DNA from 3 places in the Paenibacillus hunanensis genome. Region 2 is predicted to be linked to each of the others. Evidence: a T-box and tRNA genes for the amino acid it is inferred to sense, from the RefSeq annotation. Region 2 holds a T-box; the other regions hold tRNA genes.
The links. A T-box is a leader RNA that pairs with one kind of tRNA and senses whether it is charged. The one in region 2 lies ahead of leuS (leucine--tRNA ligase), so its partner is inferred to be a tRNA-Leu.

Region 1 (4,220 bases), 310 kb from region 2:
ATACTAGAGCTGTTTCAGCAAGCCCGGCTTCATAATTGCTACATTATCCTATCATCCTGGGAATATCAGCAAAGCCCCAGCTTTCTTGAATCGCCCGAGCTGTGGCAAGAACTAAGACAGATACCACCAGCCGAGCGTTTCCTCACAATTGCACATTCGATGAACAGCTTGCTCGACTTTCTAAAACAAGCTGGCTTTCAGCAGCAGATCGCTTACACTGAGCTACATAACGAGATCGAATTTGGACAACTCACTGCCCTTGCCGATGAAGCAGGTATTCCTGCACATCCAATCGGTGAACAGATTCGTCACCTTACCCCTTATGTAGAAGAAGCCGTTCAGTTACTGCGTGATCGTCATCCAGATATACTGATGACAGGCTGCTATACTGCCAATGAGCCCTATGATAAAAAGATTCTACCTCGTAACTTTCAGGTCGCTCATTTCCATCTCTATTTGAAAGGTGTGCTTCAACAGTTAATGGATGCCATGGATCTGGATGAACAGCATGCTCCTTTTCCTAATCCATTCGTACAAAGTCTATTACGTGAAAATGCTCCTTCGATTCAACAATGGCAGCTACCATCAGAGCAAGCGTGGAGATTAGACGGTAATCCTGTAGGTGCCAAAATGCTATACGTACATGATTGGGCTGATCCCGATCGCTGGGATGTATACTTATACGATCACTATGGAGAACATAAACAAGCGATGCTAAACAAAGCAGAAGAACGTCTAACGGAGATTCACGCATGGGCAGAGGAGCAGCATATCCCTGTCGTTGTAGGCGAAGGCTATATCGGTTATACACCACTATATGCAAGCTTTGAAGAAGGTCCTGTAGGAAAGTTTATCGCCGAATATGCTATTCAGCTTGGTATGAAAATGAACTTCTGGGGCATGACACTATGCTCTAATTGTGCACCTCATCACCCATTCTGGCAAGACATCCACTGGCAACAAAAATGGAACCAGTACATTTTAACAAGTTAAATCAATACTTTGATGTATATATGCAGCGATGCATATGCACAACTTAAAATTTTCATGTAATTTCTATGCAAAATGGGCTTCTATATAAGCATGCTCGCTTTTATATAAGTACGCTCAATAATTATCAAGTATATTCGCTCAGTATACGTATTCTACCTATATACGTATCTTTCTCATATAAGAAGTACCTATGTCCATGATACGTACAAACCAATCAAATACATATACATTTTATATAGTGTATATTCAACAATGTACATTCAAAAACTAACCAACCCATTCTCTTATATACAAATAAACTCTTATATAAAATAAAAAGCCATCATTCATTAAGAATGATGGCTTTTCTGTATCGGGATGACACGATTTGAACATGCGACCCCCTGGTCCCAAACCAGGTGCTCTACCAAGCTGAGCTACATCCCGATATAAGTGCCGGTGAAGGGACTCGAACCCCCACGGTTTCCCTCACGATTTTGAGTCGCGCGCGTCTGCCAATTCCGCCACACCGGCAAGTGTGAAAAACTTAAAAATAAATGGCGCGCCCTAAGAGATTCGAACTCCTGACCTTTTGATTCGTAGTCAAACGCTCTATCCAGCTGAGCTAAGGGCGCGTATGGAGCGGACGACGGGAATCGAACCCGCGACCCTCGCCTTGGCAAGGCGATGCTCTACCGCTGAGCCACGTCCGCATACTGCATGTGTTTCTTTGTAATCCTCATTATAACTAAAACTTCTAAATTATAAATGGCGGAACCGACGGGATTTGAACCCGCGATCTCCTGCGTGACAGGCAGGCATGTTAACCCCTACACCACGGTTCCACTTTAATTGCGGGGACAGGATTTGAACCTGTGACCTTCGGGTTATGAGCCCGACGAGCTACCGGACTGCTCCACCCCGCGTCGTCAAATAAAGTCTATATGGTGGAGACTGACGGGATCGAACCGCCGACCCTCTGCTTGTAAGGCAGATGCTCTCCCAGCTGAGCTAAGTCTCCATATTATGACCCGTAGGGGATTCGAACCCCTGTTACCTCCGTGAAAGGGAGGTGTCTTAACCCCTTGACCAACGGGCCTTACTCAAAACAACCTTTATTATCTTAACACAATTCTTACATAATTGCAAGCCTTATTTTACATTTCATTAGTTAATCACTAACGGGCTTCTGGCGGAGAGAGAGGGATTCGAACCCTCGAGACGCTTGTGACGCCTACACGATTTCCAATCGTGCTCCTTCGGCCAACTCGGACACCTCTCCATATGGCTCCCCGAACAGGACTCGAACCTGTGACAACTCGATTAACAGTCGAGTGCTCTACCAACTGAGCTATCAGGGAATATTGTCCGCTCTACAGAGCGGAAGGTCTTACTCTTCGCTTGGCGACGTCCTACTCTCCCAGGACCCTGCGGTCCAAGTACCATTGGCGCTGGAGGGCTTAACGGTCGTGTTCGGGATGGGTACGTGTGGAACCCCTCCGCCATCATCACCAAACGTTCTTGCTACAGGTTGATCACCTGAAAACTGAATCCGAAACGAATCATCGCGTATTTAGAAAGATAGGATAAGCCCTCGACCGATTAGTATTGGTCAGCTCCATGCATTGCTGCACTTCCACCTCCAACCTATCTACCTCGTCGTCTTCAAGGGGTCTTACTAATTGGGAAATCTCATCTTGAGGGGGGCTTCACGCTTAGATGCTTTCAGCGCTTATCCCTTCCGCACGTAGCTACCCAGCGATGCTCCTGGCGGAACAACTGGTACACCAGCGGTGCGTCCATCCCGGTCCTCTCGTACTAAGGACAGCTCCTCTCAAATTTCCTACGCCCACGACAGATAGGGACCGAACTGTCTCACGACGTTCTGAACCCAGCTCGCGTACCGCTTTAATGGGCGAACAGCCCAACCCTTGGGACCTACTTCAGCCCCAGGATGCGATGAGCCGACATCGAGGTGCCAAACCTCCCCGTCGATGTGGACTCTTGGGGGAGATAAGCCTGTTATCCCCAGGGTAGCTTTTATCCGTTGAGCGATGGCCCTTCCATGCGGTACCACCGGATCACTAAGCCCGACTTTCGTCCCTGCTCGACTTGTAGGTCTCGCAGTCAAGCTCCCTTTTGCCTTTGCACTCTTCGAATGATTTCCAACCATTCTGAGGGAACCTTAGGGCGCCTCCGTTACATTTTAGGAGGCGACCGCCCCAGTCAAACTGCCCACCTGACACGGTCCCCGTACCGGATCACGGTACTAGGTTAGAACTCAGATGCGATCAGGGTGGTATCCCAACGGCGCCTCCAAGGAAGCTTGCGCTCCCTCTTCGTAGGCTCCCACCTATCCTGTACAAATCGCACCCCAGTTCAATATCAAGCTGCAGTAAAGCTCCATGGGGTCTTTCCGTCTTGTCGCGGGTAACCTGCATCTTCACAGGTATTAAAATTTCACCGGATCTCTCGTTGAGACAGCGCCCAAATCGTTACGCCATTCGTGCGGGTCAGAATTTACCTGACAAGGAATTTCGCTACCTTAGGACCGTTATAGTTACGGCCGCCGTTTACTGGGGCTTCGGTTCATAGCTTCGCTTGCGCTAACCACTCCCCTTAACCTTCCAGCACCGGGCAGGCGTCAGCCCGTATACTTCGCCTTGCGGCTTCGCACAGACCTGTGTTTTTGCTAAACAGTCGCTTGGGCCTTTTCACTGCGGCCCCCTCGTGCTATTCACACTACCGGGGCACCCCTTCTCCCGAAGTTACGGGGTCATTTTGCCGAGTTCCTTAACGAGAGTTCTTCCGCGCGCCTTAGAATTCTCTTCTCACCTACCTGTGTCGGTTTACGGTACGGGCACCTGCTTCCTGGCTAGAGGCTTTTCTTGGCAGTGTGAGATCATGACCTTCGCTACTGTAATTTTCGCTCCCCATCACAGCCTGACCTTAAAGTGTGCGGATTTACCTACACACAAGTCTCACTGCTTAGACAGGCATCCATCAGCCTGCGTCACTACCCTCCTGCGTCACCCCGTTGCTCATAGCGGCTCTCGGTGGTACAGGAATTTCAACCTGTTGTCCGTCGACTACGCCTTTCGGCCTCGCCTTAGGTCCCGACTTACCCTGAGAGGACGAGCCTTCCTCAGGAACCCTTAGGTTTTCGGCGGATCAGATTCTCACTGATCTTTTCGTTACTCATACCGGCATTCTCACTTGAATTGTGTCCAGCACTCCTTACGGTATAC
Region 2 (4,220 bases):
AGCGAATCGCGCCTCCACCAGCAACGAGCCATTGTCCGGTTAGCACCGATAGACAGGTGATCGCACGCGTGTTCATGCCGCCATTATCATGATGCTGGAGACCATTACCGATGCGAATAAGTGCAGGTGTCGTTTCATGATACATACGCGCGAGCTTGTACAGATCATCTACCGGCACGCCTGTAATCGCAGCTACGGTAGCCGGGTCATAGGCTTTTACATGCTGGCGCAGCTCTTCATGACCGAGCGTATGCTGCTGTAAAAAGTTCTCATCTACCCGATTCTCTGCAAATAAAATATGCATTAATCCGAGTGCCAATGCGGTATCTGTGCCTGGTAGCACTGGAATAAACCAGTCAGCAAGACGTCCCGTCTGATTTTTATGAACATCGATTACAACGATTTTCGCACCCTGCTTGCGAGCCTGCTGGGCAAGCGTAATCTGGTGCATATTCGTACTTACCGCATTAATTCCCCAGAAAATAAACAGCTTCGTATGCACCGTATCCTCTGGATCAGCACCAATACTACCGCCAACCGTATGCTTAAAGCCAGCACCACCTGCTGCCGTACAGATCGTACGTTCAAGCTGGCTGGAGCCCATACGATGAAAGAAACGGCGATCCATGCCCTCTGCGTTAATATTGCCCATATTACCGTAGAAACTATACGGCAGTATACTTTCCGGTCCATGCTCGGCAATGAGCGCTTTCCAGCGGCTTGTGATCGTTTCGATCGCTTCATCCCAGCTAATCCGCTCGAACTGGCGACTGCCTTTAGGGCCAACACGCTTGAGCGGATGGGTTAATCTTTTCTCATCATAGATACGTTCAGCCATATGGCGAACCTTATTGCATATATTGCCACGTGTCACCGGATGCTCCGGGTCACCAGCGATTTTGACAATTTTACCGTGCTCCTTATGAACCAGCAGACCACACTGATCCGGGCAATCCAGCGAGCAGACCGTTTTAAAAATACCGTCTGGCTGTTCTGTATATGTCGACATCAACGTCGCTCCTTTCATTCGTGCCATCCTGCATTTTTACATAATGATAGACTGTTCCTCATTATTGCACAACGGACTTGGGATAAATTTTAATAAATTGTTGGACATGATCGCGCAGAGCAGAGACTTCGCTGCTTCTCTATACGAGCTATGGGAATAAACTGTAAAATGAATCCCAACTCATGTACACTGATAATAAATCAAGCCTTACTCTGGAGCATTATCAACTGTCAATGATGCTGTGAAGTCAGTCGTGCACATCTGGATAGCAGGTAAAGAACAGGTAGCGATAATGGAATAAGTATGACCGTCAAGTGAATGAGATGTACAGTTCTGCCGAATCGTGTGCGAGGAGCACACACTGAAAAGGGGATGACTAACGTTGAAGCTCAACAAATATGCGTCACTCACGATTATGGTTGCGGTCATGGTGTTAATTGCGGTATTAGCCTATAATCGTTTATCAGGCTCAGGTCATGCAGAAGCACAGGCTGAGGGACAAAAAACATTATCCGCTACAGGAATTACCAATCTGGACATCGAGACGACAGCAGACGATATTGAGGTTGTGCCTGGTGATCAAGATCAGATTGTGGCTTTGCTGGATGGAGACGGCTCTAAGAACGGATATACATTTGATGTTGTACAGGATGGACAGACGGCTCGGATTAATCTGAATGGAGCAAGTAGCCTGTTTAATTTTCAAATGTGGGATGAGGGCACTACCTTAAAGGTTACCGTTCCACAAAAGGATTGGGATCAATTGACCGTCAAATCATCGTCAGGCGACATTACACTGAGCGATCTGAAGGCGCGCACACTGGATGTACAATCCAGCTCGGGTGATCAACATCTGAATGGTTTACAGATTAGCGATCAAGCTACAGTAAGCTCAAGCAGCGGCGATATCACTGCTCGTACGAACACGATCAATCACGCCACATGGGAAACGACAAGTGGAGATATCGACTCGGAGCAGCTGGATGGACAGCAAGCTCAAATGCAGACGTCCTCTGGCGATATTCGTTATGTTCAAAGTAAGCTAGCGCCTGATGTTCAACTAACTACATCCAGTGGCGATGTGGATGCAAAGCTGACCGGTGATACTAACGCCTTACAGATTGAATCGAATAGTAGCTCTGGCACGCCGGATATCGATATTGACGGTATGCAGCTTCAGGATCGCTCGGATGGTAGCACGCTAGGTACAAAAGGGCAGGGCGAAGCAAAGTACCATTTGAAGATTGATACAAGCTCCGGGGACGTGGAGGTATCCGAATAAGTTAGAAAGCAATCTAGTCACATTTCTTCCATTGACTTTAACCGTTAACTTTTTTACAATAAAAACATTGTTACAACCGGGCAAGCAATGTCTGGACATACGTAATGCTCAGTGAAAAGGAATAGTAGTACCGGTAAGCATTGGTAGAGAGTCGGCGGGTGGTGAAAGCCGATATGATACGGGTACGAACTCGCCTTGGAGATATGTGGCAAGAACGACGATACGCATTCTGTAGACTTATGCAGACATGCAGTCCATCTGAACCACATCGGCTTCCTACCGTTATCAGGCAAACTAAGTGAGTGAATGGTGAAGCATACCTGTTCGCTAACTAGGGTGGTACCGCGAGAACAGCCTCTCGTCCCTAGCGATTATATACGCTGGGGATGAGGGGCTTTTTTATGGTTTACGCACCGTGCACATACGGGATTCAAGGTCGCCGTAACGACCATACTTACATTATTTGAAGGAGGAACATGTATGACGACAGATAATCATGCAGCTCCACAGGGCTATCGCCCACAGGAGATTGAACCTAAGTGGCAAGGCTACTGGGATGAGAACAAAACATTCAAAACCGAGGACGAGACGAGTAAGCCAAAGTTTTATGCACTTGATATGTTCCCATATCCTTCAGGAGCAGGTCTGCACGTAGGTCACCCAGAGGGGTACACTGCTACAGATATCGTTTCCCGTTACAAACGGATGAAGGGCTTCAATGTGCTGCATCCAATGGGCTGGGACGCATTCGGTCTGCCAGCCGAGCAGTATGCGATTGATAAGGGTGGTCACCCGCGTGAATTTACTCAGCAAAATGTCGACAACTTCCGTCGTCAAATTAAATCACTCGGCTTCTCTTATGATTGGGATCGTGAGATTAGCACGACAGACCCTGATTATTACAAATGGACACAGTGGATTTTCCTGCAATTGTACAAAAAAGGTCTGGCTTACATCGCTGAAATTCCAGTCAACTGGTGCCCTGCACTCGGTACCGTGCTGGCAAATGAAGAAGTCATCGATGGCAAAAGTGAGCGCGGTGGACACCCGGTTATTCGTCGTCCGATGCGCCAATGGATGCTGAAAATTACCGAATATGCTGATCGCCTGCTGGACGATCTGGAAGAATTGGATTGGGCAGAAAGCATCAAGGATATGCAGCGCAACTGGATCGGCAAATCGACAGGTGCAGAGGTAACCTTTGATATTGAAGGCAGTGACGAGCAGATTCGTGTGTTCACTACGCGTCCAGACACATTGTTCGGTGCAACATACTGTGTACTTGCACCAGAGCATGCACTGGTCGAGAAAATCGTAACAGCAGATCAGCAGGAAGCGATCAAGGCGTATCAGGAGAAGGCTTCGCACAAGAGCGATCTGGAGCGTACTGACCTGAACAAGGATAAAACAGGTGTATTCACTGGCTCTTATGCAATCAATCCGGTCAATGGTGAGAAGTTGCCAATCTGGATCGCTGACTATGTACTGGCTGCCTACGGTACAGGTGCAATTATGGCGGTTCCTGGTCATGATACACGCGACTGGGAGTTTGCACAGAAGTTCGAGCTGCCGATCATCGAAGTGGTTGAAGGCGGAGATGTGACGAAAGAAGCTTACACTGGCGAAGGGAAGCATGTGAACTCCGGTATGCTGGATGGCATGACAACTGAGCAAGCGATCCCGACAATTATCGAATGGCTGGAGCAGCAAGGTAAAGGCGAAGGCAAAACGACCTATCGTCTGCGCGATTGGCTGTTCAGCCGTCAGCGTTACTGGGGCGAGCCGATTCCAATTCTGCATCTGGAAGACGGCACAATCAAGCCTGTTCCAGAAGAAAGCCTGCCATTGTTGCTGCCTGATCTGGACGAAATTAAGCCTTCCGGTACAGGTGAATCACCACTGGCTAACGCAACGGACTGGGTGAACACC
Region 3 (4,220 bases), 2.6 Mb from region 2:
TAACAGGCTTATCTCCCCCAAGAGTCCACATCGACGGGGAGGTTTGGCACCTCGATGTCGGCTCATCGCATCCTGGGGCTGAAGTAGGTCCCAAGGGTTGGGCTGTTCGCCCATTAAAGCGGTACGCGAGCTGGGTTCAGAACGTCGTGAGACAGTTCGGTCCCTATCTGTCGTGGGCGTAGGAAATTTGAGAGGAGCTGTCCTTAGTACGAGAGGACCGGGATGGACGCACCGCTGGTGTACCAGTTGTTCCGCCAGGAGCATCGCTGGGTAGCTACGTGCGGAAGGGATAAGCGCTGAAAGCATCTAAGCGTGAAGCCCCCCTCAAGATGAGATTTCCCAGTATGTAAGACCCCTTGAAGACGACGAGGTAGATAGGTTGGAGGTGGAAGTGTGGCAACACATGGAGCTGACCAATACTAATCGGTCGAGGGCTTATCCTAACTTTTAAGACGCGATGATTCGTTTCGGATTCAGTTTTCAGGTGATTAACCTGTAGCAAGAACGTTTGGTGATGATGGCGGAGGGGTTCCACACGTACCCATCCCGAACACGACCGTTAAGCCCTCCAGCGCCAATGGTACTTGGACCGCAGGGTCCTGGGAGAGTAGGACGTCGCCAAGCGAACAAGCAAGACCTCACAGCTTTATTCTGTAAAGCTGGCTTCGAAAGCGTAAGCTGCCGCTCGCAAGAGCGGGTACTATTCCCTGATAGCTCAGTTGGTAGAGCACTCGACTGTTAATCGAGTTGTCACAGGTTCGAGTCCTGTTCGGGGAGCCATGCTCTCATAGCTCAGTAGGTAGAGTGCATCCATGGTAAGGATGAGGTCACCGGTTCGATCCCGGTTGAGAGCTTGTTATCACTTTTAATGAGGCCCGTTGGTCAAGGGGTTAAGACACCTCCCTTTCACGGAGGTAACAGGGGTTCGAATCCCCTACGGGTCATTCCTTTCTTCTTTTAATTGGTATTAAAAGATTAAAGATGTAAAGGTTTGTCAGTGCCTATCTGGCCTGGGAAATACGTTTGAATAATGTGTATTGACGGCATTACCTTTACGACTAATACTTTGGAGACTTAGCTCAGCTGGGAGAGCATCTGCCTTACAAGCAGAGGGTCGGCGGTTCGATCCCGTCAGTCTCCACCATCGTTTTTCTTAAACGTTGGGGATTAGCCAAGCGGTAAGGCAACGGACTTTGACTCCGTCATGCATAGGTTCAAATCCTATATCCCCAGCCATTAAGAGCCATTAGCTCAGTTGGTAGAGCACCTGACTTTTAATCAGGGTGTCGAAGGTTCGAGTCCTTCATGGCTCACCATTCTTCATTCAAAATGTGCGCGTGTGGCGGAATTGGCAGACGCACTAGACTTAGGATCTAGCGTCTTACGACGTGGGGGTTCAAGTCCCTCCACGCGCATACCATGCGGACGTGGCTCAGCGGTAGAGCATCGCCTTGCCAAGGCGAGGGTCGCGGGTTCGATTCCCGTCGTCCGCTCCATTATGCGCCCTTAGCTCAGCTGGATAGAGCGTTTGACTACGAATCAAAAGGTCAGGAGTTCGAATCTCTTAGGGCGCGCCATATTTTAATATTACTGCACATCGGGATGTAGCTCAGCTTGGTAGAGCACCTGGTTTGGGACCAGGGGGTCGCATGTTCAAATCGTGTCATCCCGATTGTACGCGGGTGTAGTTCAATGGTAGAACTCCAGCCTTCCAAGCTGGTAGCGTGGGTTCGATTCCCATCACCCGCTCCATTATGTGAATAAGACCGGAAACGGTCTTTTTTTGCTATATACAGCTTTAATTGCAAAAATGAGAAATGGAATTAGTGAATGAACAATTAGATTAGTTAAAAGAGTTATGTTAGAAAATATAATTGTTGATCTCAAATATTAGTGAGTTCAAATATTAGTCAGTTTATTATTAAGTTTAAATTTAAGTTTAAATAAGACTGGATGAATATACGGGTCACAGCTTTTATAAACGAGAGATCGAGAGATGCGGAAAAGATGGGCATTGGACATAGAAATAGACATAAATAGTTAAACGTTGAAAGACGATGAGAAACGAACGATAAACAATATAAAATGAATGAATACAAAAACTATGATGAAGTACGATGGAGTCGTATTGATGAGTGTCATCAAATAGTATCACCTATGGGTGCAATAGGGCATGTGTGGTATTTGATTTTGATGGGGATTATTATGTACGATAGGATTAATTTACTCTGCTTTATGCAAACGTATTCAATAGGCTAAAGCAACTGTAATGATTGGGTCAGGCTGGATAAGTTGATTCTGTTAAGTATCTTGTTAAAGGTTCGTATGATCAAAAAGGAAATTGTCTATCAAGCATTTGTACTGCTTTAAAGATCATATATAAGAATTTTGTACTGTTTTAACGATCATGTATAAAAATAATGCGGATACACATTGTTTCTATTACTGGCGTTAGTATTCGGTCAAGTATTCAAGGATGAATGTTATTACTCGTTAAAGAATTAGCAGCCCGATATTCGTTGGAGCTACTATATTTAGCACATTTATTTTTTAAATTGAATCTATACTTTATTAATATAGATTGAAAGTAAGGTTGCGATGTTCTGTAAGACATTAGAGACAGGAAGATTGTCATTTTGACAATAGGACTAATTTAGCCTTCACACTTTAAAGGATTGTAGTATAATAATGTAGTGCGATAACGCTGTGAAGTCATTATGAATGATTGACAGAATGTTTGCATAAATACTCACAACCTGCAAATTAATTAAAGTATTCATACATGCTTTGTTGTATGATGTGAAGAAGATGTTAACCTTCAATAGAATCAACACCGGTAGGGAAGGATAGGAGGAGAAGCATGTCTGAGTTGACTGTGAATGTAAGTAAAAATCATTCTAACAATTTGCTACGTCGTGATGTACGCTTTTTGGGGAACATTCTGGGTGAAGTTCTCGTGCATCAGGGCGGACAGGAGCTTTTGGATATTGTAGAGAAAATCCGTGAGCTTAGCAAATCGCTTCGTGCTGTATCATTACCTGAAGTATTTGACGAGTTTAAAACATTAATCCGTCATCTGGATTCAGATAACCGACATCAGGTTATTCGTGCATTTGCGATTTATTTTCAACTCGTTAATATTGCTGAACAGAATCATCGTATTCGCCGTAAGCGCGATTATGAGCGTTCTGCTGGGGAGACTGTACAGAAGGGCTCAATGGAGAGTGCTGTACAGGAGCTGAAGAAGAACAATTTTACAGCGGATGAGATTGAAGCGTTACTCGCTGATCTGTCGCTGGAGCTTGTTATGACAGCTCACCCAACAGAAGCGATGCGTCGTGTTATTCTCGATATCCATAAGCGCATCTCTGAAGATGTGAAGCTGCTGGACAATCCGACTCTGACCTTCCGTGAGCGTGAGCAGCTGCGTGAGAAGCTTCTTAATGAAGTGATTACGCTCTGGCAAACGGACGAGCTACGTGATCGCAAGCCGACGGTGCTGGATGAAGTACGAAATGGAATGTATTATTTCCACGAAACGCTCTTTGATGTATTGCCTGAGCTGTATCAGGAGCTTGAGCGTTCTCTTGCTAAGCATTATCCAGATCATCACTGGCATGTACCAGGCTTCCTGCGCTTTGGTTCCTGGATTGGTGGCGACCGTGACGGGAACCCATCTGTAACCGCTGATGTGACGTGGAAAACGCTACAGATGCAGCGTAAGCTAGCAATTCGTGAATATCAGCGCATCCTGCGTGAGATGATGAACTCACTGAGCTTTAGTACAACGATTATCGATGTTTCGGAAGAACTGCTGTCTTCGATTCAAAAAGACCGTCTTCACGTAACGATCGACAAAACATATAGCTGGAACAATGAAAACGAGCCTTATCGTATCAAGATTGCGTATATGCTGCGTAAGCTGAACAATGTTGTAGACGATTCGAAGCGTGGTACATTAGAGCGTTACAACGACGTGTCGGAGCTGCTGGAGGACCTGTGGACGATTGATAAGAGTCTACGTCACCACTATGCCGATTATGTTGCAGATACGTATGTGCAGAAAATGATTCGCCAGGTCGAGCTATTTGGTTTCCATACGGCAACACTGGATGTGCGTCAGCATAGTCAGGAGCATGAAAATGCACTGAAGGAAATTCTGGCTGGCATGCAAATTGTGGACGATTACTCCACATTAAACGAGGACGAGAAGATCGAAT

Region 1: it encodes a tRNA-Leu, which carries the amino acid that the T-box ahead of leuS (leucine--tRNA ligase) is inferred to sense. The anticodon was not compared.
Region 3: it encodes a tRNA-Leu, which carries the amino acid that the T-box ahead of leuS (leucine--tRNA ligase) is inferred to sense. The anticodon was not compared.

What each region holds. Positions count from the first base shown of each region.
Region 1 is NZ_CP139194.1:1,512,901-1,517,120, reverse strand. Features, by position in the region: gene SK066_RS06135 (cellulase-like family protein) at 1-993, shown strand, start outside; tRNA gene SK066_RS06130 (tRNA-Pro) at 1,346-1,419, opposite strand; tRNA gene SK066_RS06125 (tRNA-Leu) at 1,427-1,506, opposite strand; tRNA gene SK066_RS06120 (tRNA-Arg) at 1,531-1,607, opposite strand; tRNA gene SK066_RS06115 (tRNA-Gly) at 1,611-1,685, opposite strand; tRNA gene SK066_RS06110 (tRNA-Asp) at 1,742-1,817, opposite strand; tRNA gene SK066_RS06105 (tRNA-Met) at 1,825-1,898, opposite strand; tRNA gene SK066_RS06100 (tRNA-Val) at 1,918-1,993, opposite strand; tRNA gene SK066_RS06095 (tRNA-Glu) at 2,000-2,071, opposite strand; tRNA gene SK066_RS06090 (tRNA-Ser) at 2,163-2,254, opposite strand; tRNA gene SK066_RS06085 (tRNA-Asn) at 2,258-2,333, opposite strand; rRNA gene rrf (5S ribosomal RNA) at 2,372-2,488, opposite strand; rRNA gene SK066_RS06075 (23S ribosomal RNA) at 2,555-4,220, opposite strand, start outside.
Region 2 is NZ_CP139194.1:1,822,905-1,827,124, forward strand. Features, by position in the region: gene SK066_RS07410 (molybdopterin-containing oxidoreductase family protein) at 1-1,009, opposite strand, end outside; gene SK066_RS07415 (DUF4097 family beta strand repeat-containing protein) at 1,392-2,291, shown strand; T-box leader at 2,394-2,660, shown strand; gene leuS (leucine--tRNA ligase) at 2,772-4,220, shown strand, end outside.
Region 3 is NZ_CP139194.1:4,957,427-4,961,646, reverse strand. Features, by position in the region: rRNA gene SK066_RS20135 (23S ribosomal RNA) at 1-443, shown strand, start outside; rRNA gene rrf (5S ribosomal RNA) at 508-624, shown strand; tRNA gene SK066_RS20125 (tRNA-Asn) at 705-780, shown strand; tRNA gene SK066_RS20120 (tRNA-Thr) at 782-854, shown strand; tRNA gene SK066_RS20115 (tRNA-Glu) at 873-944, shown strand; tRNA gene SK066_RS20110 (tRNA-Val) at 1,069-1,144, shown strand; tRNA gene SK066_RS20105 (tRNA-Gln) at 1,162-1,236, shown strand; tRNA gene SK066_RS20100 (tRNA-Lys) at 1,241-1,316, shown strand; tRNA gene SK066_RS20095 (tRNA-Leu) at 1,334-1,415, shown strand; tRNA gene SK066_RS20090 (tRNA-Gly) at 1,422-1,496, shown strand; tRNA gene SK066_RS20085 (tRNA-Arg) at 1,501-1,577, shown strand; tRNA gene SK066_RS20080 (tRNA-Pro) at 1,599-1,672, shown strand; tRNA gene SK066_RS20075 (tRNA-Gly) at 1,679-1,752, shown strand; gene ppc (phosphoenolpyruvate carboxylase) at 2,861-4,220, shown strand, end outside.